Regions from separate parts of the Bradyrhizobium sp. JR3.5 genome, predicted to be linked through region 3. Evidence: predicted binding sites of a transcription regulator. Region 3 holds the regulator's gene; each other region holds the start of a gene.
The links. The regulator PhoB, encoded in region 3, activates phosphate uptake and scavenging genes when phosphate is short. The targets are predictions, from matches to a motif close to TGTCATNNANCTGTCAT.

Region 1 (7,228 bases), 3.5 Mb from region 3:
CTGCCGTGGGCCCGGCTGCACTACAATCCGAAGTTCGAGGCTTATGAGCTCGATATCGAGGACGACGAATTGAAGCGCGCGCCGTCGTTCCGCGCCGACAAGGATTTCGATTGGGGCGACCGCTCGCAGGAAGTCGAGCTGCATCGCTTCTACGGCGTGCCGCCCTATTGGGGCGGTTTCTGAGCGCAACACGTCGCGCTCGTTCAGCTTCCGTGGCGCGGGGCGCGCTGCGACATGCGCGTGCGGATGATTTTGGGCAAGCGCGGTTCGCCGGGACGACTTAGTGAGCCAAACATCGTCACATCAGGGACTGCGCGTCCGGCGCAGTCGTGAGGCTCAACCGCAGCTTACTTGAGAGATCACGATCGCTTTCGTCAAGGACCGCAACGTTCCATGCGTCGGAAAGTGCGCATGCTCGGGCTTGCCGCATCGCTTCCATGGCGTTCCCAAGCATTGGGGCGGCCTTTGAGCGCAGGCTCGTTAGGAACGGTCGCGGACATCAGGGGTTTTCCCAGCATCGATTTTGCGAACCGAGGAGAGCGCAACTATGTTGGTCAAATCCATCATCGCCGGCGTGGCCGGCTCCGCCCTGCTTGCAACCGTCGCGATTGCACAGACCCCCACCGACAAGGGCGACAAGATGTCACCTGCGGCGTCGACATCAACGTCGACCACGTCTGCCACCACCTCGTATCAAGGTAACTGGCGCGCGTCGAAGGTCGTCGGCCTCAGCGTGTACAACGACAAGAACGAGAGCGTCGGCTCGATCAACGATCTCCTGATGGACAAGGGCGGCGCCATCAAGGCCGTCGTGATCGGCGTCGGCGGCTTCCTTGGCGTCGGCGAGCATCTGGTCGCCGTGCCGCTCGACAAGGTGAAGTTCGAAAGCGAGCCGGTCGCCTACACCGGCGCCTCGAACACCGGCAGCACGACCAAGTCGACGACCACCACCGGCGCGGCGCCTGCGGCGGCGGCGTCGAAGCCGAATCCGTGGTATCCGGATCACGCCGTCTTCAATGCGACCAAGGACGAGCTGAAGGCGATGCCCGAGTTCAAGTACGCGACCGACTGACGCGGATCGTAACCACCACCTGTAAGAGACCAGCGCGCCCGGTACTGCCGGGCGTGCTTTTTGTTGACTTGCGGATAAAGGCTCCGGTCGAGAGTAGGGAAACGAGTAGGCAGGAAGCAGTTTTGGATATCGCGCCTGTGCACCTTTGGTAAGGTGAGGTCGGCGAGACGCCATCGCTATTATCAATTCTTGAATTGCGCCTAGGTACTCTTTCGTCAACTGGCTGAAGAACCCGATGAATGAAACCGATCGAGAGAGCGACAATCCCGCGATAGCCCGGATTCGCGGCCGCTACCCGCAATACACGCGGCGCCGGTTGGAAGGCTTTGCCGAGCGGCTGCAACAGAAGATTCACGCCGACCGCGCGCCGGTCACCTCGCTCGAAATCGCCGGTCCCACTGAGCGGATCAGCGTTGCGGAAGCCCTCGAGCTCGATTACCGGCCGGTCGCGTTGGGCGAGACGCTGGGGCCGCTCTGGGCGACCTACTGGGTGCGGGTCGCGGCGGTCGTACCGGAAGCCTGGGCCGGCTCGCGCGTCGATCTCTATTGGGACAGCCGCTCGGAAGCGCTGCTTTGGCTCGACGGCCGCTCGTCGCAAGGCCTCAATCCCGGCCGTCACACCGCGCCGCTCGTTCAGTCGGCGCGCGGCGGCGAGACCGTCAACTTCCATGTGGAAATTGCCTGCAACGGCCTGTTCGGTGCGTTCTGGAACGACCCGCAAGCCTACGCGCTGGCGGTGTGCGAATTGCGCCGCTTCGACCCCGAGGCTTCCGGGTTCTATTTCGACTACGAGGTGCTTCGCCAGCTCGAGGCCGATCGGGATCCCACGATAAAGAGCAGGTCGTACGGAGCTGTTGGCGAGACGGCGCAGCCGGCGCTTGATCGGACCTGGGCGGGACGCCTGCTGCACGATCTCAACCGCGTTTGCAACATCGCCGATCCCGACGATCGCGTGACCTGGCCGGCGGCGCGGGAGATCCTCACCACCTTGCTGGCGGCGCGCAACGGCACCATTGCCCACGAGATGTCGGCGATCGGTCACGCCCATCTCGACACCGCGTGGCTGTGGCCGCTGGCGGAAACCCGCCGCAAGGCGCAACGCAGCTTCTCCACGGCCGTCGCGCTGATGGACCGCTATCCCGATTTCAAGTTCGCCTGCTCGCAAGCCTATCAGTACGCTGTGATCGAGGAGAACGACCCCGACCTGTTCGCGCGAATCCGCGCCAAGGCCGCGGCCGGACAGTGGATTCCAGTCGGCGGTAGCTGGATCGAACCGGACTGCAACCTGCCATGGGGCGAGTCGATCTGCCGGCAGTTCCTCTATGGCCAACGCTACTTCGAGCGCGTGTTTGGCGCGCGCTCCACCGTGTTCTGGAATCCCGACGTGTTCGGCTACGACGCCCAGTTGCCGCAACTGATGCAGTCGGCGGGGATGTCGCGCTTTCTCACCCAGAAGCTATCGTGGAACAAGTTCACTTCGCCACCGCATCACAGCTTCCATTGGCGTGGACTGGACGGCAGCACCGTGCTGGCACATTTCCCGCCGGCGGACACCTACAACGGATCGGTGCAGCTTGCCGAACTCCGCTATCACGCCTCCAATTACAAGGATGCCGATCGATCGCCCGAAGCGCTCTATCTGTTCGGATATGGCGACGGCGGTGGCGGCGCCGATGAGACGATGCTCGAGGCGTTGCAGCGGATGCAGGATCTGCAGGGCCTGCCGCGGATTCAAATCCGCACCGCCGACGAATTCTTCGACCGCCTGGCAAAGTCTGCGCAGAATCTGGCGACGATCGAGGGCGAGCTCTATCTCGAATATCATCGCGGCACCTACACCACGCAGTCCGAGACCAAGCGCCTCAACCGCGCCTGCGAGGCCGGCCTTCAGGCACTCGAATTCGTGGTCGCGGTCGCTGCCGCCTGGCAGCAATCGGCGCCGTCCGCGCAGGAGATCGAAGGCCTATGGCGCACGCTGCTGGTCAACCAGTTCCACGACATCATCCCCGGCAGCAGCATTCGCGAGGTCTATGAGCGGGCGGAGGTCGAGCTGGCCGGGGTCGCCGAGGAAGCCAACCGCCGCTCGCAGACCGTGCTGGCCACACTGTGCGATTCCGGAGGTGCCGGCTGGACGCCGGTCAATACGCTGGGACGCGCGCGCACCGAGATCGTGTCCGATCCCGACGGGGTACTTCGCCATGTCGCCGCCGCGCCCTTTGCGGCGGGAGAAGCGATGGCGATCGACGACCGCGTCACTGTCGCCGCCGATGCGGACGGCTTCGTTCTGTCGAATGCGCAACTCACGGCACGTCTTGATCGCACCGGGCTTGTCCGATCGCTGCTGCATGCCTCGACCGGGCGCGAGACGTTCGTATCGCCGGCTGCGCGCTTGCTGCTGCTCGATGACAGGCCGCTCGATTTCGAGGCATGGGATATCGATCCATTCGCGCTGGAGACCGCGCGCGCCGCGGCAGGCGAGGTGAGTTGCGAGGTGCTGTCGGATGGCGGGCTGCGCGGCGAAGTCCGTTTCGAGCGCGGGATCGGACGCGCGAGCCGGCTCTCCCAAGTGATCCGCCTCGATGCCGGCGCGGATCATCTCGCATTCGAGACAATCGTCGATTGGCAGGAGCGCAAGACAACGCTGAAGGTCATGTTCCCCGTGGCCTGTCACGCATCGAACGCGACCTATGAGACGATGTTCGGCGCGACCGAGCGGCCGACCCATGCCAACACCGATGCCGATGCGGCCAAGTACGAGGTGCCGGGCCATCGCTGGGCCGATCTCGCCGAGCCCGATTTCGGCGTGTCGTTGTTCAGCGCGATTGCCGTCATGGCTATTCGGCGTTTGGCAACCAGCTCGCGCTGACGCTGCTGCGCGGCTCCGAGTTGCCTGATCCACAGGCCGATATCGGACGTCACCGGATGCGCTACGCAATCTACCCCCACCAGGGTGATTGGCGCACGGCCGACACCGTCGGGCGCGCTTTGTGCTTTGAGCGTCCGATGCTCTGGGCCAAGGGGCAGCCGCGCGCGCCGCTGCGGCAGTCGTTCCTGACCGCGGCGCCGGCCAACGTGATCGTCGATACGATCAAACCCGCCGAGGATGGCGAAGGCTGGGTGGTGCGGCTCTATGAGAGTGCGGGCGTTCGTGCCGCCGCGACGCTCGATTTCGGCGTCGACATGTCGTCGGTGTGGATGAGCAACACGTTGGAAGATCGCATCGCTGCCATTCCGACCGAAGCGCGGAGCTGCAGTTTGTCGCTGCGGCCGTTCCAGATCGTAACGCTGCGGGTTTTCCGGCAGTGACACAGGCGCGCTCGGGCGATGCCGGGCGCGCCGTGCTGCGGCGTCACCAGCCCAGTTCACGCAAGTAAGCCGCGCGGGCGGCAACGCCGGTGTGGGTGAAATCGGTGAACACCCCATCCACGCCGAGACGGAAGAACTTCAGATATTCCAGGCTCGGGTCGCCGCGATAGTCGGCGGCGAGATACTTCTTCTCGTTCCGGAACGTGAAGACATGCACGAACAGGCCGAGCTTGTGCGCGTCGGCAATCACGCTGGTGGCGTCCTGCGTCGAGGCATCCGCCGTCGATCCCTTGTATGGCGTGCCGTCGGCGTTGTTGTCCTTCCACGGTGAGATCTTGTAGGGGACGATATAGGCCTTCCACGGACCGATGCCGTCGGCATAGGTCTTGATCTCCGCGAGGCCCTCGGGCGTCAGCATCGCATCGAAGGTGCGGCCGTCACCCGCGACCGTCCAGTCGTACGGACGGGAATTGGCGATGTTGTTGAGCAGCACCTTGCCGGTCTTGAAGTCGACGCCGTTGCCATCGATGAGCTGCACCTGCCGCGTTTCCAGTCCGTGGCTGCGCATATATTTCAGGCTGCCGGGCTCGAAGCTCTGAACGATGATCGGCGCGTCCTTCGCGTTGAGGCCGTTATCCCTGATGATCTTGATCAGGGCGTCCTCGAGCGGGTGGCTGCCGGGCGCGCCGCAGCCATTGGCGATCGCCTGGGCATTGTTCCAGGTCGGATTCTTGGTTTCCGGATAGACCGCGATCGGACGCCCCGTCGCCTTGCTCTTGGCTTTGGCGATGTCGATGATGCCCTGGAAACTGATGATCGGAAACTTGCCGTTGAATAGTCTTGGCCGTTCGTTGGCCGCATCATAGGTGGTGCCGGCGATCCAGCTCTTCAGCTCGTCCATGGTGAAATCGGTGATCGACCAGTCATTGGTATGGTCGTCGCCATCGACGATCAGCGCTTTCAGCACCGATTTGGGATCGGCCGGATCGATGAGGTCGGTGGGATATTCGGCCGGCCCGCTGGTCGGCGTTTGCGCCCATTTCACCTTGACGCCAACGCCCGGCGCGGTGCGCTTGCGTTTCGCGACGTCCGCATTGGTCTTCGCCACTTCGGCGACGTTGGTGTTGTCGCCGAGCCATGGATTGTGGCGTGCCACCAGCACGCAATCCTTGGTCAAATGCAGGTCCTCTTCGAGCGCGTCGGTGCCGAGGTCGGCGGCCAGCTCATACGATGCCTCGGTCTCCTCGGGCACCAGGCCCGGCACGCCGCGATGCCCGATCACAAGCGGCTGCTTGCCGTCGACGGTCAGGAACGGCTTGGCGCCGGCCGGCGCCGGGCCGGTTTGCGCTGATGCCATCGACGGCAGCAGGACCGCCAAAGCCGCCGCACCGAGCAGCATCGCGCCAACATGCACCTTCCGTCGCGAACGAATCTGCTTCACGGCCAAGTCTCCATCTTTTGCGTGGCATCGGGGAGATGCCATGAAGGCCGAGCCCAACAGGGCCGACGCTTTTGTCTTCTTGTCGCAATCTTCTGACAGTCCGATGACTATTCGGCGAGGCGGGCCGACACAAGCTTCCGCGACGCGCCGGAGGGCGACAGTCCGCACCTCATTGCGGCTCGCGGCCGATCGCGGCGCGTTGTCAACGTTCGATCCGGACGCTCATGCCGGGTTCGAGACTGTCCGCGGCGCCTGCAGGGTCGAGACGCAGACGCAGCGTGTTGCGGTCGTGATCGCCGATCACGCGCTCGGCCTGCCAGGTGGCGAACACCCCAAGCGACCGCAATTCAGTGATGGCAGCCTTGGTGGGGGCGTCGGAGCCGTTCGGTATCACGCTCACGGTCTTGCCCATCGCAAGACCGTCGAGATGGTCCTCGCGCACGTTGAACGACAGCCATTTCTTGCCGGCCGCAGCAATCATCAGGATCGGCTGGCCCGCACGAACGTTCTCGCCCACTTCCGCGGCGATCACGCTGACCACGCCGTCGACCGGTGCGCGCAGCACCATCTTGTCGAGACGGCGCTCGAGCACTGCGACGGCGGCCGCGGCCGCCTGCACCTGCGCGTCGGCGATGGCGCGCTCCTCTTTGGTCGGCCCCGCCACACCGGCATCGTAATTGGCCTGGGACGCCGCCACGCCGGCGCGCGCTGCGGCAACGTCGTTCTCGGCCTGGTCGAGCGCCTGCTGGGTTTCAAAACTCTGGCTCGCCAGCGTGGTGATCCGCTTGAGCTGGGTCTCCACATAGTCGAGGCGCGAATTGGCCTTGGAGATCGCGGCTTTCAGCGAGTCGATTTGCTCGCGGCGTACGCCGGCATAGACGTTGTTGCGGTTCGCCACCGCGGCGGCGAGCGCGGCCCGCGCCTGCTCCGCCTGTGCGCTCAACTCGACTGCAGAGAGTTTGGCGAGGACGTCGCCCGCGTGCACCTTGGCGCCTTTCTCGACCGCGATCGACACCAGCTGGCCGTTCACTTCCGGCTCGATCCTGACCTCGGTCGAGCGGACCACGCCGACGATCGCGGGCGCCGGCGTCGCGCGGCTCCCGGCGTAGATCAGCGCGCCCGCGACGAGCACAACGGGGATCGCGACAATGGCTGCGCGCCTAGCGTTGGGCATGTTGCTGTCCTCTCTTGAACACCAGCGCGGAGATCACGGCGAGCACGAAATAGCCCAGCGCCAGGCACCACAACCTGAGCCAGTCATGCGAGACCTCCCAGATGCTGGCGCCGAGCTGGTTGATACGCACGAGGCCGTCGATCGCCGAGTCGGCCGGGAACAGCCGGCCGAGCGCCGTGGCCGCAGGGGGGATGGCCTCGCGCGGCCAGGCGAAGCCGGCGGTGAAGAACTGCGG
Region 2 (7,228 bases), on a different contig from region 3:
CCGACGCCGCCGGCGCCACCGGTGATCAGCAGCGTGCGTGGATCGAGGCTCTTGCCCGGCACGGCGCCGAGCCGATCGAACAGCAGCTCCCATGCGGTGATCGAGGTGAGGGGCAGGGCGGCGGCCTGCGCGAACGAGAGCGATGCCGGCTTGTTGCCGACGATGCGCTCGTCCACCAGATGAAATTCCGAATTGGTGCCCTGGCGCTGGATCGAGCCCGCGTAGAACACTTCATCGCCGGGCTTGAAGAGCGAGACGTCGGGCCCGACGGCGTCGACCACGCCGGCCGCGTCGAAGCCGAGGATCTTGTAGCTGCCGTCGGACGGCGCCGCGCGCTTGCGCACCTTGTAGTCGACCGGGTTGGCCGAGATCGCCTTCACCGCGACCCTGACGTCGCGCCCCTTCGGTTCGGGCTTGGCGATTTCGAAATCGACGAGCGAATCCGCCGCCTCGATCGGCAGCGATTTTTGGTATCCGACGGCCTTCATGTCTGGTCTCCGTGGTGGGCGATTGCCTGCCGTCTTACCTGTCGCGCTGGCGTCGTTTTGGCAAGTACTGTAAAATCAGGGAACTAGTCCCTGTTTGTATACTATTGGGAAATTACCGATGAAACGGAAGAATTTCGCGCGCCGGCCGGGCTGCGCGGTCGAGGCGGCGCTCGACCTGATCGACGGCAAATGGAAGGGCGTGATCCTGTATCACCTGCAGGCCGGCACCCAGCGCTTCGGCGAGCTGCGGCGGCGGATGCCCGGCATCACCCAGCGCATGCTGACCAAGCAGCTGCGGGCGCTGGAGGACGACGGCCTCGTGACCCGCAAGGTCTACGCCGAGGTGCCGCCGCGGGTCGAATACACGCTCTCCGAACTCGGCGAGAGCCTGCGCCCGGTGATCGATATTTTGAAAGCCTGGGGCGAGGGCCATCAGGAACGGCTGTCCTGTGCGCCGGCGCCGGAAGTCGTTGTGAAGAAGTCGAAGCGCGCGGCCTGACAATTTGTAATGAAGAGGGCCGGGAGCGGTGTGTCGCTCCTGGCCTTTGTTGTCGGCGCTGATCAGATTGCGTCAGAACGCAACCTGCGTGCGCAGCGCGACCGCGTCGAACTTCGAGCCGGCATCCACAGGCGAGGTCGCCGAGGCCTGCTTGGCGATGTCGCCGTGCAGGTAGTTCAGCATGAAGCGGACGTTGTTGTTGACGTACCAGTTCAGCGCGGCGGTGTAGACGGTCTGCCGTCCGCCCGCGATGCCGACGGCCTGGCCGACCTGGTCGTTGAGGTTCATCGTGCTGACGCGGCCGGCGATTTCCCACGCGCCCATGCCGCCGCCGGCAAGCGAGAACGGATCGTGCGGCTTGATACCGCCATAGGAGGCCGTTGCCGGATTGTAGGCGTGGTTCTCGCCGGTCAGCACGTAGCCGACCTGCGCGTAACCGCCGTCGAATTTCAGGCTCGGCGCGCCGAACGGCGGCAGCCCGGTATTCGCAGAGCGGTCGACATTGAACCAATAGTACTCGCCTTGTGCGATGAACGGGCCGTAGGTCGCTGCCGCCTCGACGCCGTAGACCTGCGCGCCAGAGACGTTGGCGATCGCACCGGTCGAGATCAGCGTCGTCGGGTCGATGCGCAGCTCGGGCCGGTCGTTCAGCGTGAGCGTCTGCGCCTGGGTGAGCTGGTTGCGCGGCGGCTGGACCAGCCATTCCGCATCGGCGCCGATATGCACCGAGTAGTTCTTGCCGCTGATCGGATTGCCGGCGACGCGGATGACACCGCCATACTGCTCGGACGTGCCGGCCGGCGCGGCTGACGACGCGGAGTGAATCGCGCCCGTCGTCGGTCCCGTGACATAGCCGCCGATCCAGAGCTGGTCGTTCCACCATCGGGTGCCGGCGCCCGAACGGAAGTCACCGGCCGCGATGTTCTGTGCGATGATGCCGACCGAGGCGCGCTCCATGAACAGGATGTCGTTGGAGCTCGTCGATTCGTCCAGCGTCCACGGGATGTCCATGATGCCGCCTTCGATCGCCATCTTGCCCCCGAACGGCTTGAAGCCGGTGTAGCTCAGATAGGCATTCTCGACGCCGGAGGTGCCGCCGCCAGGCAGCGATCCCGGTGCCGCGCCGCCGAAGCCGTCGGACGAGCCGCCGAAGTCGTAGATCAGCGCGTAATTCCAGTCGCCGAAGAACTTGCCGACGATGCCGATGCGGGCGCGGCGGAGGTTCTCGCCGCTGTCGAGCTTCTGCGGCGAGGTACTTGCGGTGTTCGGACGATAGTCGTAGCCGCCGACATCCCAGTGCACGCGGCTCGTGATCGCAACGCAGTTCTGTTCATCCGCAGTACAGATCGTCGGCCGGTTGTTCGGCAGCGTCACCACGACGCCCGACGGCGCGACCGGGCCCTTGACCGGGATCGCGGCGTTGGCGCTTGCCCGCGCGGCCTTGGCATCCGCCGCCTTCGCGTTGGCGTTCGCGCTGGCTGCGGTCGCGGTATTGGCATTGGTCTGCTTCTGCAGCCTGTCGAGCTTCTGCTCGAGCATCTTCAGCTGCTGCTTCAGCAGCGCGATCTCCGCGTCGCTGCCGCCTCCGGCCGATTGCGAATAGGCCGGCGAGGCGGCGAGCGCCCCTGCCAGCCCTATGGCGATTGCACCAACTTTTGTCGCAGCCATCGTGCACCCCTGTTGTGTTTGAATTCCCCACTCACTCACTGAAACGTCCTAGGAGTTGATCGTGACTGACGCACGACAGGGCTTCCGGGCATCGCAGTTCCGCTTGTTGTCCGCAGGCAACAAGCGGAGCGGCGCAGTGAGATGACAGTCATCATAGAAGTTTGGCGGCGCGCTTCAACGCGGCTGCCGCCGGTTTTGCACCGGTCCGGCGGGGGCCAGTTATCCGGCCGGGCGCCCTTCAATTGCCCGGCGAACACGCCTATATTCCGGCGTTTCCACGAGAGGTGAGAATGCTCCGACCCGTCCGCTTCGCTGCCATATCCGCTCTGTGCACATTGGCTTTCATGGGGAATCTGTCCCCGTCCGCGGCCCAGGACCGCCGCGTGCCGTCCTCACAGGCCGAGCTCCAATTGTCCTATGCGCCGATCGTGCAGCGGGTGCAGCCGGCGGTGGTCAATGTCTACGCGGCCAAGACGGTGCAGAACCGCAATCCGTTTCTGGACGATCCGATCTTCCGCCGCTTCTTCGGCGTCCCGGGGCAGCAGCCCGAGCAGATGCAGCGCTCGCTCGGCTCCGGCGTGATGGTCGATGCTTCCGGCCTCGTGGTCACAAACAATCACGTGATCGAGGGCGCCGACCAGGTGAAGGTCTCGCTCGCTGACAAGCGCGAATACGAGGCCGAGATCGTGCTGAAGGACGGCCGCACCGACCTCGCGGTGCTGCGGCTGAAGGGCACCAACAAGGAGAAGTTCGCGACGCTCGACTTCGCCAATTCGGACCAGCTGCAGGTCGGCGACGTCGTGCTGGCGATCGGCAATCCGTTCGGCGTCGGCCAGACCGTGACACACGGCATCATCTCGGCGCTGGCGCGCACTCAAGTCGGGATCACGGATTATCAATTCTTCATTCAGACCGACGCGGCGATCAATCCCGGCAATTCGGGCGGCGCGCTGGTCGACATGACCGGCCGGCTCGCCGGCATCAATACCGCGATCTTCTCGCGCTCCGGCGGCTCGCAGGGCATCGGCTTCGCGATCCCCGCCAACATGGTGCGCGTGGTGGTGGCCTCCGCCAAGAGCGGCGGCAAGGCGGTGAAGCGGCCCTGGCTCGGTGCGCGGCTGCAGGCGGTCACGCCGGAGATCGCAGAGACGCTCGGGCTGAAGCTGCCGACCGGCGCGCTGGTCGCCAATGTCGCGCCGAACAGCCCGGCGGCGAAGGCCGGACTCAAACTGTCCGATCTGATCGTCGGGATCGACGGGACGCCGATCGACGATCCCAACGCGTTCGACTACCGCTTCGCCACCCGTCCGCTCGGCGGCAACGCGGAGATCGAGGTGCAACGCGCCGGCAAGCCGGTGAAGCTCACCGTGCCGCTGGAGACCGCGCCCGATACCAACCGCGACGAGATCGTGCTGACCGCGCGTTCGCCATTCCAGGGCGCCAAGGTTGCCAACATCTCGCCGGCGCTGGCCGATGAGCTGCATCTCGACGCCGGCGCCGAGGGCGTCGTCGTCACCGAGCTCGCCGATGACGGCACGGCCGCCAATGTCGGCTTCCAGAAGGGCGACATCATCCTCGCCGTCAACAACGAGAAGATCGTGCGCACCAGCGACCTCGACAAGGTGTCGAAGGCGGGGTCACGGATCTGGCGCATCACGCTGGTGCGCGGCGGCCAGCAGATCAACGTGACGCTCGGCGGATGAGCCCGAAGAGACCGCACGAAGCCAGCAATCTCTTTGCCGCGGCGGGGATGGAGCAGGACGCGCCGCACCCGCTGCCGGACCGGCTGCGCCCGCGCACGCTGGCCGACGTCGTCGGCCAGGATCATATCCTCGGCCCACGACGGCGCGCTGACCCGCATGCTGGAGACGCGCACGCTGGGCTCGCTGGTGTTCTGGGGACCGCCCGGCACCGGCAAGACCACCGTGGCGCGGCTTCTCGCTGACGCCACCGAGCTGCATTTCGAGCAGATCTCCGCGGTGTTCTCCGGCGTCGCCGACCTGAAGAAGGCGTTCGATGCCGCGCGGGCCCGGCGCGAGACCGGCAAGGGGACGCTGCTGTTCGTCGACGAGGTGCACAGGTTCAACCGCGCGCAGCAGGACTCCTTCCTGCCGGTGATGGAGGACGGCACCGTGGTGCTGGTCGGCGCCACCACCGAGAACCCGTCGTTCGAGCTCAACGCGGCGCTTCTGTCGCGGGCTCGCGTGCTGGTGTTTCACTCGCTCGATACCGCTGCGATCGAACGGCTGTTTGCCAATGCCGAGAAGATCGAGGGCAAGGCCCTGCCGCTCGATGCGGAAGCGCGCGCCGTGCTGGTGCGGATGGCCGACGGTGACGGCCGGTGCCTCGCTGACATTAGCCGAAGAGGTCTGGCGCGCCGCGCGCAAGGGCGAGGTGTTCAACGCCGAGCAGTTGCAGGCCATCCTGCAGCGCCGCGCGCCGATCTACGACAAATCGGCCGATGGTCACTACAATCTGATCTCGGCGCTGCACAAGTCGGTGCGCGGCTCCGATCCGGATGCGGCATTGTATTATCTCGCGCGCATGCTCGATGCCGGCGAGGACCCGCTGTTCCTGGCGCGGCGCGTGGTGCGCATGGCCGTTGAGGACATTGGTCTCGCCGATCCGCAGGCGTTGGCGGTCTGCAACGCCGCCAAGGATGCCTTTGATTTCCTGGGCTCGCCGGAGGGCGAGCTCGCGATCGCACAGGCCGTGGTCTATCTCGCCACCGCGCCGAAATCGAACGCGGTGTACACTGCGTTCGGCGCTGCGATGCGGACCGCAAAGCAGGGCGGCTCGCTGCTGCCGCCAAAACACATTCTGAATTCGCCGACCAAGCTGATGAAGTCGGAAGGCTACGGCTCCGGCTATCAATATGATCACGACGCGCCCGACGCGTTCTCCGGCCAGGACTATTTCCCGGAAGCGCTCGGCCGCCAGACCTTCTACGATCCGCCCGACCGCGGCTTCGAACGCGAGATCCGCAAGCGGCTGGATTACTGGAACAGGCTGCGCAAGGAGCGGGGTGGGAGCTAGACAAGACGAGATCAGGCTGCGACCGCGAATAACGCGCGTGTTCCCGTCCCGCCTGCGGCGCGGGAGCGTCAGTTGCAGAAGCCCGCAAATGCCATATGCAGCCTGTGTGACTTCGGAATATTAGAAATATATCTCTGAGTTGCCCGACATGTCAAGTTGCTTGGTCGAACGCCGGCCGCCGCCGGCTACTTTGCATGGGGTTGTTCTCGATATTTTGGCAGCGCCCGCTGCGACGGCCCATAACTTCATATGGCTCTAGCGCGTCACTTCACGCTTTTCACGAACTCCAAAATCTCATCCGTCAGCCGCGTGTCCGGCGTGTTGATCGCGTATACCTCCGACGTATGGCTGTGCTGCGGCAGCATGAAGCTGCGCGCGCAGCCGCTCGGCCGCTTGCAACTGGCCTGCTTCAACAGCTCGAACTGCTCGACGAAGCGCGGCGGATCGAGCTCGGCGGCGGTGATCAGAAACGGGATCGGGCTTGCGAGCAGGCCTTGCAGCGAGGAGCGTTCGGCGTAGCGCGACGGGTCGGAGCCGTAATAGGCGAGCTCGGCATCGCCCGCCGGCGAAGCGGTCAGATCGTAGATGCCCGACACCATGATCGCGCCGGCAAGACCGCCGCCCGTCACCTTGTGGAATTCGCTGTGCGAGACATAGCTCGCGACATGGATCGCGCCGGCCGATTGGCCCATGATGAAGATGCGCCTGGGGTCGCCGCCGCGGCTCGCGATGTTCTCCGCGACCCATTGCACGATCGCGCCCATGTCTTCGGCGCCTGCCGGCCATGGAAAGGCCGGCGCCAGGCGGGTAGGTGGCGTTGACGCCGACAAAGCCGCTCTTGGCAGCCCACAGCATGACGTTGTCGTAGAACGGGCTGCCGGGGTTGCGCTTGCTGCCGGCAATGAAGCCGCCGCCATGGATGTAGATCAGCACCGGCCGGGGCGTCGCCGCCGGGTCCGGCGTGAAGACGTCGAGCAGATGGCGGTCGGCAGGGCCATACTTGACGTCGCGCTCGACCTTGACGCCCTGATAGGGCTCCTTCTGCTGCAGCGGTGCGTAGAGCGCGGCCGTTTTCGGCGAGTCGATGACGCGGCCGAGTTCCAGGAGCTTCCAGGCGAGATCCTCCGGCATCGGGCCTTGCTGAGCCAGCGCCGGTCCGGAGAGCATCAGGGCCGCCGCCAAAGCCGATACCGCCAGTCTCATTCCAAAGCTCCTTCCACGGCTCCCGTCGATTGCCGCATGCAGCCAAACATGGCCAATGTTGTGCCGGATTTGTACCGATTTCGCCGTGACGATTCGCGGCATTTGCGCTACCCACGGGCTTAACTTCGGAGTTGCAACCCCATGAGCCGCCGCGTCAAGAGACCTCTCCGCCCAGCCGCCGACCGCGCCAAAGGCGCGCGTCCCCGTCGCGGCGCGGCCGCCGAGCGGGGGCCGGCGCATCGTGCGGGCGGCAAGTCAACAGCGGTGCGCCTCGGCGACAAGCAGCGGGCGCCCAAGCCATTCGTGCCCGAGCCGGAGAAGAGCGTCGCCGAGC
Region 3 (7,228 bases):
GCGGTTTGCGTGGCTTTCACATAGTAATGAGGGGATTGGCGTGGCAGACATGGCTGTTCAGAGCGATGTGATGGAAGCCGCGGGACCTTACGATCGCGCCAAGGCCCTCAGCGCCTTCAAGCTCGGCGATCTCACCTTCTATTGGATCACCCGTATCTCGGCGATCTCGGTCCTGTTGATCCTCGGCGGCATCATCCTGTCGCTGATCGCCGGCGCCTGGCCGGCGATGAAGGAATACGGCTTAGCCTTCCTCTGGACGCAGCGCTGGGCGCCCTCGGCCGATCCGCCGGTGCTCGGCGCGCTTGGCCCGATCTACGGCACCTTGATCACCTCGGTCATCGCGATGCTGATCGCCATTCCGGTCGGCATCGGCATCGCCATCTTCCTCACCGAGCTCTGCCCGCAAATGCTGCGCCGCCCGATCGGCATCGCGATCGAGCTGCTCGCCGGCATTCCCTCGATCATCTACGGCATGTGGGGCTTCTTCGTGCTGGGCCCGTTCCTGGCCAACACGTTCCAGCCCTTCATGATCAGGATCTTCGAGGGCGTTCCGGTGCTGGGTGCGGTGTTCGGAGGCCCGCCGTCCTATCTCAGCCTGTTCAACGCCGCGCTGATCCTCGCGATCATGGTGCTGCCCTTCATCACCGCGATCTCGGTCGACGTGTTCAAGACCGTGCCGCCGGTGCTGAAAGAGGCCGCCTACGGCATGGGCTGCACCACCTGGGAAGTCGTCCGCAGCGTCGTGATCCCCTACACCCGGGTCGGCGTGATCGGCGGCATCATGCTGGCGCTCGGCCGCGCGCTCGGCGAGACGATGGCGGTGACCTTCATCATCGGCAACTCGTTCCGCATCTCGTCGTCAATCTTCGCGCCGGGCACCACGATCTCGGCGGCGATCGCCTCGGAATTCGCCGAGAGCGACGGCCTGCACCAGTCCGGCCTGATCCTGCTTGGCCTCTTGCTGTTCGTGCTGACCTTCTTCGTGCTCGCCGGCGCCCGGCTGATGCTGATGCGGCTTGAAACGAAAGCGGGGAAATAGGGCCATGAACCCGATCTACAAATCCCGCCGCCGCAGCGACATCGTCATTCGCGCACTCTGTGTCGGCGCGGCGCTGTTCGGCGTCACCTGGCTGGCGCTGATCCTGTTCACGCTGGTCTATAACGGCCTTGCCGGCCTCAGCATGCAGCTGTTCACCCAGAACACGCCGCCACCGGGCTCGACCGAAGGCGGCCTGCTCAACGCCATCGTCGGCTCGGTCATCATGACGGTGATCGGCGTCGGCATCGGCGCGCCGCTCGGCCTGTTCGCCGGCACCTACCTCGCCGAGTACGGCAAGCACGACAAGCTCACCTCGGTGATCCGCTTCATCAACGACATCCTGCTCAGCGCACCCTCGATCATCATCGGCCTGTTCATCTATGGCGCGGTGGTGGTGCCGATGCGCGGCTTCTCGGCGATCGCAGGCAGTCTCGCGCTCGCCGTGATCGTGATCCCGGTCGTGCTGCGCACCACCGAGGACATGCTGCTGCTGGTGCCCAATCCGCTGCGCGAGGCGGCTTCCGCGCTCGGCCTGCCGCGCTCGCTGGTGATCAAGCGGATCGCTTATCGTGCTGCGCGTAGCGGCTTGATCACCGGCGTGCTGCTGGCGACCGCCCGTGTCGCCGGCGAGACCGCGCCGCTGCTGTTCACCGCGCTGTCGAACCAGTTTTTCAGCTGGGACTTGACCAAGACGATGGCCAACCTGCCGGTGACCATCAACAACTTCGTGCAGAGCCCCTACGCCTACTGGAAAGAGCTGGCGTGGAGCGGCGCACTGCTGATCACATTCACCGTGCTCGCGCTGAATATCGGCGCGCGTATCCTTGGTGCCGAAAGGGCCGCAAAATGACCGAGCTCTCCGTTTCAACCAGTAACCCGAGCCACGTTGCACCGCATACGCCGCTGCCGGAAGCGCCGCCGAAAGTCACGGTGCGCAACCTTAACTTCTATTACGGCGAGCACCACGCGCTGAAGAACATCAACCTGACGCTGGGTACCAACCGCGTCACCGCGTTCATCGGACCGTCCGGCTGCGGCAAGTCGACCCTGCTGCGGATCTTCAACCGGATGTACGACCTCTATCCCGGCCAGCGCGCCACCGGTCAGCTGATGCTGGACCAGACCAACATTCTCGATCCCAAGCTCGACCTCAATCTGCTGCGCGCGCGGGTCGGCATGGTGTTCCAGAAGCCGACGCCGTTCCCGATGACGATCTACGAGAACATCGCCTTCGGCATCCGCCTCTACGAGAAGATCTCGAAGTCCGAGATGGACGACCGGGTCGAGAAGGCGCTGCGCGGCGGCGCGCTGTGGAACGAGGTCAAGGACAAGCTGAACGCTTCCGGCCTGTCGCTTTCCGGCGGCCAGCAGCAGCGCTTGTGCATCGCGCGCACCGTGGCGGTGCGGCCCGAGGTGATCCTGTTCGACGAGCCGTGCTCGGCGCTCGATCCGATCTCGACCGCCAAGGTCGAGGAGCTGATCCAGGAGCTCTCCGAGGACTACACGATCGCGATCGTCACCCACAACATGCAGCAGGCGGCGCGCGTCTCCGACAAGACCGCCTTCATGTATCTCGGCGAGCTGATCGAGTTCGACGACACCAACAAGATCTTCACCTCGCCGAGCGATCGACGGACTCAGGATTACATCACCGGCCGGTTCGGCTGAGGAGATACAAGATGGCTTCTGAACATACCGCCAAGGCATTCGACAGCGACCTGCAGGAGTTGACCCGCCTGGTCGCCGAGATGGGCGGCCTCGTCGAGCGGATGATCACCGAGTCGGTCGACGCGCTGATCCGTCGCGACGTCGCGCTCGGCAAGCGCGTGGTCGCCGCCGACATCGAGATCGACAATCTGCAGCGCGTCATCGAAGAGCGCGCGGTGCTGACGATCGCCCGCCGCCAGCCGATGGCGATCGACCTGCGCGAAATCGTCAGCGCGATGCGCGTGGCCACCGACCTCGAACGGATCGGCGACCTCGCCAAGAACATGGGCAAGCGCGTCGCGGCGCTGGAAAGCGATTTCCAGCCGCTGAAGCTGATCCGCGGCCTGGAGCACATGACCGACCTCGTGCTGTCTCAGGTCAAGTCGGTGCTCGACGCCTATGCCGCGCACGACCTGCCGGCGGCGATGAACGTCTGGAAGGGCGACGAGGAGGTCGATGCGATCTGCACCTCGCTGTTCCGCGAGCTGCTGACCTACATGATGGAGGATCCGCGCAACATCTCGTTCTGCATCCATCTGATGTTCTGCGCCAAGAACATCGAGCGGATCGGCGATCACGCCACCAATATCGCCGAGACCGTGTTCTACATGATCGAGGGACAGCAGATCACCGACAAGCGCCCGAAGGGCGACATGACCAACTTTGCCACCACTGTGCCGGGTACCTAGGACATGATCCGCGAGCGCGGAGCCGGATTGTCTTCACGACAAGTCGTTTCCGCGGGGATTATGCCCAGGAAAGTAAGCGTTTCGGTTTGCGTCTGGGCAACGGATCACCACAGAGAGAGAATTTAAGCCGATGAGCGCACGCATTCTGGTAGTCGAAGACGAGGAAGCGCTGACGACACTGTTGCGCTACAACCTCGATGCGGAAGGCTACGATGTCGAAACGGTCGGGCGCGGCGACGATGCCGACACCCGCCTGAAGGAGCGCGTTCCCGACCTCGTGGTACTGGACTGGATGCTGCCGGGCCTGTCCGGCATCGAGCTGTGCCGCCGCCTGCGGGCGCGTCCCGAGACCAAGCAGCTTCCGATCATCATGCTGACCGCGCGCGGCGAGGAGAGCGAGCGCGTGCGCGGGCTTGCGACCGGCGCCGACGACTACATCGTCAAGCCGTTCTCGGTGCCGGAACTGCTGGCACGGGTGAAGGGCCTGCTGCGCCGCGCGAGCCCGGAGCGGCTTGCGACCGTGCTGACCTATGGCGACATCGAGCTCGATCGCGAGAAGCGCCGCGTGGCGCGCTCGGGACGTCCGATCGATCTCGGTCCGACCGAGTATCGGCTGCTCGAATTCTTCCTCGAACATCCCGGCCGCGTGTTCAGCCGCGAACAGCTGCTCGACAGCGTCTGGGGCCGCGACATCTATATCGATGAGCGTACCGTCGACGTGCATATCGGCCGCCTGCGCAAGCTGCTCAATCCGGGCCGCGAGCAGGATCCGATCCGCACCGTGCGCGGCGCCGGTTATGCGCTCGACGACCGGTTTGCCAAGGCCGAGCCGCAGCCGTAAGGCTTGCACGGCAACCTCAAGCCACAACACGGCGTTGTCCCGGCTTTCGCCGGGACGACGCTGGTGGATACTTCCGCGCGACGATCACACAAAAAAATCCCCGCTTTCGCGGGGATTTGTTTTTGCAGTCCAGGCAGTTTCCCGAGTGCTACTTGATCTGTGGCTTCGCCGACGGCCGGCGGCGATCGTTGGCGGGCTGGTAGGCAACGCGCGAGTGATGCGCGCAATAGGGCAGGCCGGCGAGCGCCTTGCCGCCGCAGAAGAAGAATTCCGGGCTCGAGGGATCGCCGACCGGCCAGTGGCAGGTGGCCTCGTTGAGCTGGAGCAGCGACAGCCGCTGGCTCATCGGCACCACGTTGTCGAAGGAGATCGGATCGGGCTCCATCTCGACCTCGAAGGCGTGCGCAAGCGCGGTGTTGCCGCGCGAGACCGGGCGCGCCACCCGCATCATGTGCTGGGCGGGGCGGGCCTTGCGCTGCCGCGGCGCGGCCGTGGAGGGGGCCTTGGCGCGGCCGGAGAGGCCGAGCCGATGCACTTTGCCGATCACGGCGTTTCGCGTCACATTGCCAAGTTCCGCCGCGATCTGGCTGGCCGAGAGGCCGGATTCCCAGAGCTTCTTCAGCTGCTCGACGCGATCGTCGGACCATGTCAATACAGTCATCACATTCTTCCTTTCGCATGGCGCCGGCCACTCATCGGAGCGGCGCTGCGAGCCAATCTGGACAAATATCCCTTCGGCCAGAATCCCTTAGCCCTCGCCGGGCACGGTGTTGCGCCCGAACGTTTACGCGAGACACGAAGGCTACTTAGAGGGTCCAGTACTGCCGCACGAGATGTCGTACCCGACAGGCCAAACGCTACAATATGGCGTGACTCTGGCGCAAGAGTCCGCGGCCGTGCGTCCACATGTTCCCACAAAGTTAAGCATTGCTATGAGGCTTTTCCACCGCACCGGAATGCTCCGGATTGCGCTGGTTTCGTATTGCAGGAAGGCCGGCTCCTGACGATTGACACTTACCGGCCGCCGCATAGAATGACCCGTACGTGCCGCCCGCAAAGGCGGCCGTTTTGTTTTCCGAAGCTGGCGGTTGCTGTGTTGGCGTCAAGGCGCGCGGCAATTGACGGCTTCAAACCGGCAGTGAACGCCATGACCAACGCCTCGTCGCATCTGCTCCCCGTCTTCGCCCGGGTCGATCTCGGCTTCGAGCGCGCGCGAGGGCGCCTGGCTGATCGCAACCAACGGCGACCGCTATCTCGATTTCACCTCGGGTGTCGCGGTGAACGCGCTCGGGCATGCGCATCCGCATCTGGTCAAGGCGCTGCAGGAGCAGGCGACCAAGCTCTGGCACATGTCGAACCTGTTCAAGAGCCCGGATGGCGAGGTGCTCGCCGCGCGGCTGTGCCAGCAGAGCTTTGCCGACTTCGTGTTCTTCTGCAATTCCGGCGCCGAAGCGATGGAGGGCGTGATCAAGCTGGTCCGCCACCACCACTTCTCCAAGGGCCATCCGGAGCGCTACCGCATCATCACCTTCGAGGGCGCCTTCCATGGCCGCACGCTGGGCACGCTGGCTGCGACCGGCTCGGCGAAATATCTCGAAGGCTTTGGCCCGCCGATGGACGGGTTCGACCAGGTGCCGCACGGCGACATCGAGGCGGTGAAGAAGGCGATCGGCCCGCACACCGCCGGCATCCTGATCGAGCCGGTGCAGGGCGAGGGCGGCGTGCGCTCGGCGCCGCAGGCGTTCTTCAAAGCACTGCGCGCGCTGTGCGACGAGCATGGCCTGCTGCTCGCCTTCGACGAGGTGCAGACCGGCATGGGCCGCACCGGCGAGCTGTTCGCCTACAAGCGCACCGGCGTCACGCCGGACGTGATGTCGCTGGCGAAGGCGCTCGGCGGCGGGTTCCCGATCGGCGCGGTGCTGGCGACCGCGCAGGCTGCGGCCGGCATGGCGCCGGGCTCGCACGGCTCGACTTTCGGCGGCAATCCGCTCGCGGTCGCCGCCGCCAATGCGGTGCTCGACGTCATGCTCAAGCCCGGCTTCTTCGAGCACGTGCAGAAGATGTCGCTGCTGCTCAAGCAGAAGCTCGCTTCCGTGGTCGACCGCTATCCCGGCGTGCTGTCGGAGGTGCGCGGTGAGGGCCTGTTGATCGGAGTCAAGGCGGTGGTGCCGTCGGGCGATCTGATCGCCGCGCTGCGCAACGAGAAGCTGCTCACCGTCGGCGCCGGCGACAATGTGGTGCGGTTCCTGGCGCCCCTGATCGTGACCGAGGCCGAGATCGACCAGTCGATCACAGCGCTCGAGCGCGCCTGCTCTGTGCTATCGGCGCCGCAGCCGAAGAAGGCGGCTGGATAATGAGCAAGCCGGTCCGTCACTTCCTCGACATCAACGAGCTGCCGCTCGCCGAGCTGCGCAACATGCTCGAAGCCGGAGCCGCCATGAAGGCGAAGCTGAAGGCGCATGAGAAGGGCAGGAAGCCGCTCGAAGGCAAGACGCTGGCGATGATCTTCGAGCGCCCGTCGACCCGCACAAGGGTGTCGTTCGACGTCGGCATGCGCCAGCTCGGCGGTGAATCCATCATGCTGACCGGCGCCGAGATGCAGCTCGGCCGCGGCGAGACCATCGCCGACACCGCGCGCGTGCTGTCGCGTTATGTCGATGCGATCATGATCCGCATCCTCAACCATGACGCGCTGCTCGAGCTCGCCGCCCACGCCACCGTGCCCGTCATCAACGGCCTGACCCGGCGTTCGCATCCCTGCCAGGTGATGGCCGACCTCATGACCTATGAGGAAAACCGCGGCTCGATCGAGGGCAAGACGGTGGCCTGGACCGGCGACGACAACAACGTGCTGGCCTCCTGGGCGCACGCTGCGGAGCGGTTCAAGTTCAATCTCAACATTGCCACCCCGCCCGAGCTCTCGCCGAAGAAGCCGATGCGGGACTGGATCAA
Region 4 (7,228 bases), 3.1 Mb from region 3:
CAGCGCGACGATCGCGCGGGTGTTGGCCACGGCATATTCCTTCTGATAGGCGAAGCGCCGTGCGAACAGCACGTCGAGCTGGGCGTCGGTCATGCCGCCGCCCTTGCCGCGGTAGTAGTCGCGCAGCTTCACCTCGTCGCGGAACTGGCGCTGGCCCGGCGTATGGTCCATCAGCGACATCAGCCGCACGTCGGGCCGCTCGATCAGCTCCTTGGCCTCGGCGACGACGTCAGGCATCGGCACCTCGCAGCGCAGATGCAGGAAGTGATCGGCCCGCAGCAGGTCCTCCTCGCGCGCGGCCGAGATCGCCGCCGCCAGCACGCCGGCGCGGCCGTCGACGTCCTCGGCGCCGTCCTCGCGCCAGACCCGCAGCGAATCCAGCACCGTGGTGATGCCCGAGGTCGCGAGCTGGCCGTCATAGGAGATCACGGCCGCGACCGGATTCCAGAACACCTTCGGCCGTGGCACGTAGTGCATCTCGAGGTGGTCGGTGTGCAGCTCGATCAGCCCGGGCATCAGGAGATCGCCGCCGGCATCCTCGGCTGCCTCGGGCGCCTTGCCCTCGCCGAATTCGGCGATCTTGCCGTCTGATATCGCAACCCAGCCCTGCTCGATCACGCGATCGGCGAGGACCAGCCGGGCGTTGCCGATGATGGTGTCTTGCTTGGCGATCATTTCAAACGGTCCTTCAGGCAGCAGCAGGCGAACGAGGTCACATCGACGATGCGATCGGCAATCAGATGGCGGATTTCGTCGTCATGGACAATCGCGACCATCGCGACTCCCCTGGTCTTTTTCTCCGCAATCAGCTCGACCACCACTGCGCGATTCGCCGCATCGAGCGAAGCGGTCGGCTCGTCCAGCAGCAGGATCGGGAGGTCCGAGATGAAGCCGCGCGCGATGTTGACGCGCTGCTGCTCGCCGCCGGAGAAGGTCGAGGGCGGCAAGGTCCACAGCCGCTCCGGAATGTTGAGCCGGCGCAACAATTTCCCGGCGCGATCGCGGGCCTCCTCGCGCGCCACGCCGTTGACGATCAGCGGCTCGGCGACGACGTCGATCGTCGCCACCCGCGGCACCGCGCGCAGGAACTGGCTGGCATAGCCGATGGTCGAGCGGCGGATGCTCAGCACCTGCCGCGGCTCGGCGGTCGCGAGGTCGACCACCGTGCCGCGGTGGCGAATGCCGATCCGGCCGCTGTCGCAGCGATAATTGCCGAAGATCATCTTCAGGATCGAGGATTTGCCGGCGCCCGACGGGCCGGACAGCACCACGCACTCGCCCGGATCGGCGTGGAACGAGACGCCCCGCACCACCGGCAGCTCGACGCCGCCTTGCAGATGCATGGTGAAGGTCTTCTCGGCGTTGGCAAGTTCGATCATCGCGGTCATTGGCAAGCTCATGGCGGAAGTATCGAGGAAACGAGCAGCTGCGTATAGGGCTCGCGGGGATCATCGAGCACCTGGTCGGTGAGACCGGTCTCGATGACGCGGCCGCCTTTCATCACCATCACGCGATGCGACAGCAGGCGCGCGACCGCGAGATCGTGGGTCACGACGATGGCGGCAAGGCCGAGCTCGCTGACGAGATTGCGCATGAGGTCGAGCAGGCGCGCCTGCACCGAGACGTCGAGGCCGCCGGTCGGCTCGTCCATGAACACCAGCCGCGGCTCGGTGACGAGGTTGCGCGCGATCTGCAGACGCTGCCGCATGCCGCCCGAATAGGTCTTCGGCGCATCGTCGATGCGGCCGACATCGATCTCGACCCGATCGAGCCAGGTCGACGCGGTGTCGCGGATCCGGCCATAGTGATTCCAGCCGACCGCCATCAGCCGCTCGCCGACATTGGCGCCGGCCGAAACGCCCATGCGGAGGCCCTGCGCCGGGTCCTGATGCACAAAGCCCCAGTCGGTGCGGAACAGGAAGCGCCGCTCCGCTTCGTCGAGTTCGGCGAGATCGCGCAGCACGCCGTCGCGCATCCGGTAGGACACCCGCCCAGCGCTCGGCGCGAGCTGCGCGGAGAGCAGTTGCAGCAGGGTCGACTTGCCCGAACCGGACTCACCGACAATCGCCAGCACTTCACCGGGATAGAGCGCGAACGAGACATCGCGGCAGGCCGGGAGCCGGCCGTAATTCTTGGCAAGCCCCTCCGCCACCAGCAGCGGCTGATCATTGTCGAGGCTCGAGAGCTCAGACATGCGCCTTCTCCTTGTGCGGCGCCGCGCTCTCGGTGCCGTGATGGCCGGCGGCCTGGCGCTGCTCGCAGAAGTCGGTATCGGAGCAGACGAACATCCGCCCGCCCTTGTCGTCGGTGACGATCTCGTCGAGATAGGAATTATCGGCGCCGCACAGCGCGCAGGGCGCGTTGAAGCGGTAGCGCGTGAACGGATGATCCTCGAAATCCAGCGAGACCACGCTGGTGTAGGGCGGGATCGCGTAGATGCGCTTCTCGCGGCCGGCGCCGAACAGCTGCAGCGCCGCGCAATTGTCCATCTTCGGATTGTCGAATTTCGGCGTCGGCGACGGGTCCATCACGTAGCGTGCGTTGACCTTCACCGGATAGGCGTAGGCGGTCGCGATGTGGCCGAAGCGCGCGATGTCCTCGTAGAGCTTGACATGCATCAGCCCGTATTCGGCGAGCGCGTGCATGCGCCGCGTCTCGGTCTCGCGCGGCTCGAGAAAGCGCAGCGGCTCGGGGATCGGCACCTGATAGACCAGCACCTGTCCGGCGTGCAGCGACGCCTCGGGAATGCGGTGCCGGGTCTGGATCACGGTCGCGTCCGTGGTCGAGGTCGTGGTCGCGACACCCGCGGTCTTGCCGAAGAACTTGCGGATCGAGATCGCGTTGGTGGTATCGTCCGAACCTTGGTCGATCACCTTCAGCACGTCGTCGGGGCCGAGGATCGCCGCCGTCACCTGCACGCCGCCGGTGCCCCAGCCATAGGGCATCGGCATCTCGCGGCTCGCGAACGGCACCTGATAGCCGGGGATCGCGATCGCCTTCAGGATCGCGCGGCGGATCATCCGCTTGGTCTGCTCGTCGAGATAGGCAAAATTGTACGTCGGCGCGTTCATTCCGCGGCCTCCTGCATTTCCACGGCCTCATTGGCCTCCGCGAACTCCTGCCGCAGCTTGCGCAGCAGGCCGAGCTCGGACTGGAAGTCGACGTAATGCGGCAGCTTGAGATGCTCGACGAAGCCGGTCGACTGGACATTGTCGGAGTGCGACATCACGAATTCCTCGTCCTGCGCCGGCGCTTCCGCCTCCTCGCCGAGCTCGCGTGCGCGGAGCGCGCGGTCGACCAGCGCCATCGACATGGTCTTGCGCTCGCTCTGGCCGAACGCGAGGCCATAGCCGCGGGTGAAGCACGGCGCTTCGGTGGTCGAGCCCTTGAACTGGTTGACCATCTGGCACTCGGTCAGCTCGATCGAGCCGAGCGGCACCGCGAAGCCGACGTCCTCGGCTGAGAATTCGACCTCGACCTCTCCGAAGCGGATCTCGCCGGCGAAGGGATGATTGCGGCCGTAGCCGCGCTGCGTCGAATAGCCGAGCGCGAGCAGGAAGCCCTCGTCGCCGCGCGCCAGATTCTGCAGCCGCAGATCGCGATCGGCCGGGAAGCTCAGCGGCTCGCGCGTGAGGTCGCCGACCGGCGCGTCGGCGTCCGCCTGCGGCGACGATTCGATCAAGCCGTCGCGGCCGAGAATGTCGGTGACCCGCGGCGTTGCCGCCTGCGAGGCTTCCGCGGTCGCCGGCTGCTCCGGCACAAAGCCTTCCGCGAGCTGCGGATCGAGCAGGCGATGGGTGTAATCGAAGGTCGGCCCCAGGATCTGGCCGCCCGGAACGTCCTTGAAGGTCGAGGAGATGCGCCGCCGCACCTGCATCTCGCCGGTATTGACCGGCTCGGTGGCGCCGAAACGCGGCAGCGTGGCGCGGAAGGCGCGAACCAGGAAGATCGCCTCTATCATGTCGCCGCGCGCCTGCTTGATCGCGAGCGCCGCAAGCTCGCGATCGTAGAGCGAGCCTTCGGTCATCACGCGGTCGACACCGAGCGCGAGCTGCTCGGAGATCTGCGCCAGCGTCACCTCGGGCACATCGCGATCGCCGCGCCGCTCATGCGCGAGCAGCCGATGAGCGTTCTCGATGGCGCGCTCGCCTCCCTTGACGGCTACATACATCGCTCACACTCCGCTTGCGATCAGCCGCGTGGTGCGCGGGATCGCGACAATCTTGTCGTCCTGGACCAGCACGACGTCGATGCCGCGCGGGAACAGCGCTTCATTGATCGACAGCCGCTGGAACAGGTCGCGCGGCTTGATCATCGCCTGCAACAGCGCGCTGCCGTCGATGCCGGGACCTTTCAGCTCGAAGGCCGGCCCCTGCGTCAGGCTGTCGACCTGCAGGATCAGAGTGGTCGACCGGTCAGGATATTCGCTGCTGCCGAACGCGAAACGCTCCAGCGCCGGCAGGTTTGCGGCATCGCCGATCAGCGCAAAGCTTGCGATCGCGGAATCCGCGACCACCGGCGCGCTGGCGTGAAACTTCAGCCAGCGGGCGACGTCCAGCGTCGCCGACATCGCGGCATCGAGCCAGATCGGCGTATCGTGATCGAACAGCGTCAGCGCGATCGCGGCCGAGCCGCGCATCATCCCGGCCGGCGTTCCGACATCAGCGGCGACACGCTGCACGCTGCCTGGGCGCGCCATCGCATCCATCACGGAGCGGAACGTGGATTGCGCCGACAGCACCTTGTCGGCAAACCCTGCGGGCATTTCGGCAATCGTCGTCATTGCATCATCCCTCACCGCGCACCATGGTGTAGAAATCAACCCGCGTCGCCGCGGTCTCCGCGGCCTTGCGGGCGCGTTCGGCATTCATGGCAACACGCAGCGGCGCGATCACCTTCGCTTCGACCTCGCCGGACAGCTCCGCCGATTGCACCATGGCGTCGCACAGCGCGATCATCTGCGCCTTGTGCGCATCGCGGCCGAGCGTGTAGCCGAAGCCCACCTCGCCGGTCGCAAGCCGCACCGCCGCGCGCGACACCGTCGCCTCGCCGACGTTGAACGGCGCACCGTCGCCGCCGATCCGCCCGCGCATCATCACGAGGCCATTCTCCGGCTCGCGCAGGTTTTCATGCGTGGGTACTGCGATCGCCGCCAGCCTGCCTGCGATATCGGCCGCGGCGGAGTGCGCCAGCACCGTCATCGCGGCCTTGCGCTGGGCCTGTCTGCTGTCGGGTCCGGTCGAATTCATGGGCAACCTTGCTTGCATCAAGTTGTCTATGATAATAGACAACTTGATAGCCGAGTGCCATGACTGTTTCGTGACAAACCGAAGATTTCTGGTATCACCGCGCCATGAGCATGCAGGAAAGTTCCGGCGTCGCCTTGTGGCGGCAGGTCGCTGACGGCATCGAGCGCGGCATCGCCGACGGCCGCTTTGCCGCGGGCGAAAAGCTGCCCGGCGAGATGGAGATCGCCGAGACTTACCGGGTCAACCGCCACACCGTGCGGCGGGCGCTCGCCGCACTGGCGGAGCGCGGCCTGGTGCGCGCCGAGCGCGGCAGCGGCACCTATGTCGAAGCCCAGCGCCTTGCCTACCCGCTGCGCTCACGCACGCGATTCTCGGAGATCGTCGGCGCCGGCGGCCACGAGCCGCGCGGCCAGCTGATCGATGCAGGCAGCGATGTTGCCAATCGCGGCATCGCGCGCGAGCTGGGCTTGAAGATTGGCGCGCCGCTGATCCGGATCGAAGCGGTGCGTCTCGCCGACCGGACGCCGATCTGCGTTTCCACCACCTGGCTGTCGGCCGAGCGCTTTCCCGATGCAGGCAGCGTGTTCGCCGACGTCCGGTCGATGACGAAGCTGCTCGGGCATTACGGCGTGAAGGATTACCACCGCGCCTCGACCCGGATCACCGCGGCGATTGCCGATGCGACCGACGCCGCACGGCTCGATCTGCCGCTGGGCCGGCCGGTGCTGGTGGTCGACGCGACCGATGTCGATATGCTGGACCGCCCGCTGGTGACCAAGCGCTCGCGCTTCGCCGCCGAGCGCGTGGAGTTTCTCGTCGAGAATAGCTGATCTCTCTACTCCCTCGCCCCGCTCTTGCGGGGAGAGGGTTGGGGCGAGGGGCTGCCTCCGCGAATCCGACAGATGTGAGTACGGGGACAAACCCCTCACCCGGATTGCACCGGACGATGCTTCGCATCGCCGAGCGCAATCCGACCTCTCCCCGCAAGCGCGGGGCGAGGTGACGTCCTACACCACCGCCCTTTGGCCGATGATGGCAAAGCGCAGCTTGCTCGAGATGAAATCGATCGCGGCGACCGCAATCAGGATCATCAGGATCAGGAACGACACCTTCTGCCATTCCAGCACCCGGATCTGCTCGGCGAGCTGCAGCCCGATGCCGCCGGCGCCGACGATGCCGATGATGGTGGCCGAACGCGTGTTCGATTCGATGAAATAGAGCACCTGCCCGGCGATCACAGGCAGCACCTGCGGCAGCAGCCCGAAGCGGATTTCATGCAGCGCGTTGCCGCCGGAAGCGCGGATGCCCTCGACCTGCTTGCGGTCCGCCGCCTCGATCGCCTCGGAGAACAGCTTTCCGAACGCGCCGAAGTCGGAGACCATGATCGCCAGCACACCGGCAAACGGGCCGAGGCCGACGACGTTGATCCAGACCAGCGCCCAGATCAACGTATCGACGCCGCGGATCGAATCCAGGAAGCGGCGCACCGGAAAGCGGATCAGGTTCGAGGGGATGATGTTGCGCGCCGCCAAGAGGCTGACCGGCAGCGCAAAGAGGGCCGCAAGCGTGGTGCCGAGCAGCGCGATCGACAGGGTCTCGCCGAGCGCCTGCATGTAGAGCGGGAACGACGCGCCGGGATTCGGCGGGATCATCATCATGGTGATCCAGCCGAGTTGGCTCATCCCCGTGATCAGCTTCGCTGGCGAGAAGTCGAGATCGACCAGGCCGTATGCGAAGATCGCGAGCGCCGCCACGATCACGGCCGGCAGCGCCAGCCGTGCCGACGCCGGACGTTCGAACACGCCGGGGTATTTCCCGCGCAATTCCGCGGTGTCCGGCTTCGGCAGCTGGCTCATCGGCGGGTTTCCTTGCCGAACAGCCGGCCGCGCAGCCAGCCGGTCGAGATGTCGATGATGAAGACGGTGACGATGATGGTGACGAGGATCGCGCTGACGTCGGAATAGTAGAACTTGCGGATC

Region 1: ACVWW1_RS17770 (glycerophosphodiester phosphodiesterase family protein) is a predicted target of PhoB. The motif match lies at 5,912-5,928, and genes of this name have one in related genera.
Region 2: ACVWW1_RS06790 (OprO/OprP family phosphate-selective porin) is a predicted target of PhoB. The motif match lies at 2,717-2,733, and genes of this name have one in related genera.
Region 4: phnF (phosphonate metabolism transcriptional regulator PhnF) is a predicted target of PhoB. The motif match lies at 5,309-5,325, and genes of this name have one in related genera.

Annotation. Positions count from the first base shown of each region.
Region 1 covers NZ_JBSRYV010000002.1:243,661-250,888, reverse strand. The annotation lists gene ACVWW1_RS17790 (PRC-barrel domain-containing protein) at 1-183, shown strand, start outside; gene ACVWW1_RS17785 (PRC-barrel domain-containing protein) at 548-1,072, shown strand; gene ACVWW1_RS17780 (alpha-mannosidase) at 1,308-3,938, shown strand; gene ACVWW1_RS17775 (glycosyl hydrolase-related protein) at 4,076-4,378, shown strand; gene ACVWW1_RS17770 (glycerophosphodiester phosphodiesterase family protein) at 4,422-5,819, opposite strand; gene ACVWW1_RS17765 (HlyD family secretion protein) at 6,022-6,993, opposite strand; gene ACVWW1_RS17760 (ABC transporter permease) at 6,980-7,228, opposite strand, start outside.
Region 2 covers NZ_JBSRYV010000001.1:1,361,840-1,369,067, forward strand. The annotation lists partial or broken gene ACVWW1_RS06780 (zinc-binding alcohol dehydrogenase family protein) at 1-488, opposite strand, end outside; gene ACVWW1_RS06785 (winged helix-turn-helix transcriptional regulator) at 607-987, shown strand; gene ACVWW1_RS06790 (OprO/OprP family phosphate-selective porin) at 1,060-2,655, opposite strand; gene ACVWW1_RS06795 (DegQ family serine endoprotease) at 3,000-4,358, shown strand; partial or broken gene ACVWW1_RS06800 (replication-associated recombination protein A) at 4,355-5,691, shown strand; gene ACVWW1_RS06805 (alpha/beta hydrolase) at 5,955-6,455, opposite strand; gene ACVWW1_RS06810 (RluA family pseudouridine synthase) at 7,036-7,228, shown strand, end outside.
Region 3 covers NZ_JBSRYV010000002.1:3,729,912-3,737,139, forward strand. The annotation lists gene pstC (phosphate ABC transporter permease subunit PstC) at 50-1,039, shown strand; gene pstA (phosphate ABC transporter permease PstA) at 1,044-1,889, shown strand; gene pstB (phosphate ABC transporter ATP-binding protein PstB) at 1,886-2,707, shown strand; gene phoU (phosphate signaling complex protein PhoU) at 2,719-3,435, shown strand; gene phoB (phosphate regulon transcriptional regulator PhoB) at 3,566-4,276, shown strand; gene ACVWW1_RS34690 (GcrA family cell cycle regulator) at 4,425-4,937, opposite strand; partial or broken gene ACVWW1_RS34695 (acetylornithine transaminase) at 5,424-6,630, shown strand; gene argF (ornithine carbamoyltransferase) at 6,630-7,228, shown strand, end outside.
Region 4 covers NZ_JBSRYV010000002.1:600,793-608,020, forward strand. The annotation lists gene ACVWW1_RS19430 (alpha-D-ribose 1-methylphosphonate 5-triphosphate diphosphatase) at 1-675, opposite strand, end outside; gene phnL (phosphonate C-P lyase system protein PhnL) at 672-1,388, opposite strand; gene phnK (phosphonate C-P lyase system protein PhnK) at 1,397-2,194, opposite strand; gene ACVWW1_RS19445 (alpha-D-ribose 1-methylphosphonate 5-phosphate C-P-lyase PhnJ) at 2,187-3,071, opposite strand; gene ACVWW1_RS19450 (carbon-phosphorus lyase complex subunit PhnI) at 3,068-4,171, opposite strand; gene phnH (phosphonate C-P lyase system protein PhnH) at 4,175-4,783, opposite strand; gene phnG (phosphonate C-P lyase system protein PhnG) at 4,788-5,249, opposite strand; gene phnF (phosphonate metabolism transcriptional regulator PhnF) at 5,354-6,079, shown strand; gene phnE (phosphonate ABC transporter, permease protein PhnE) at 6,257-7,105, opposite strand; gene phnE (phosphonate ABC transporter, permease protein PhnE) at 7,102-7,228, opposite strand, start outside.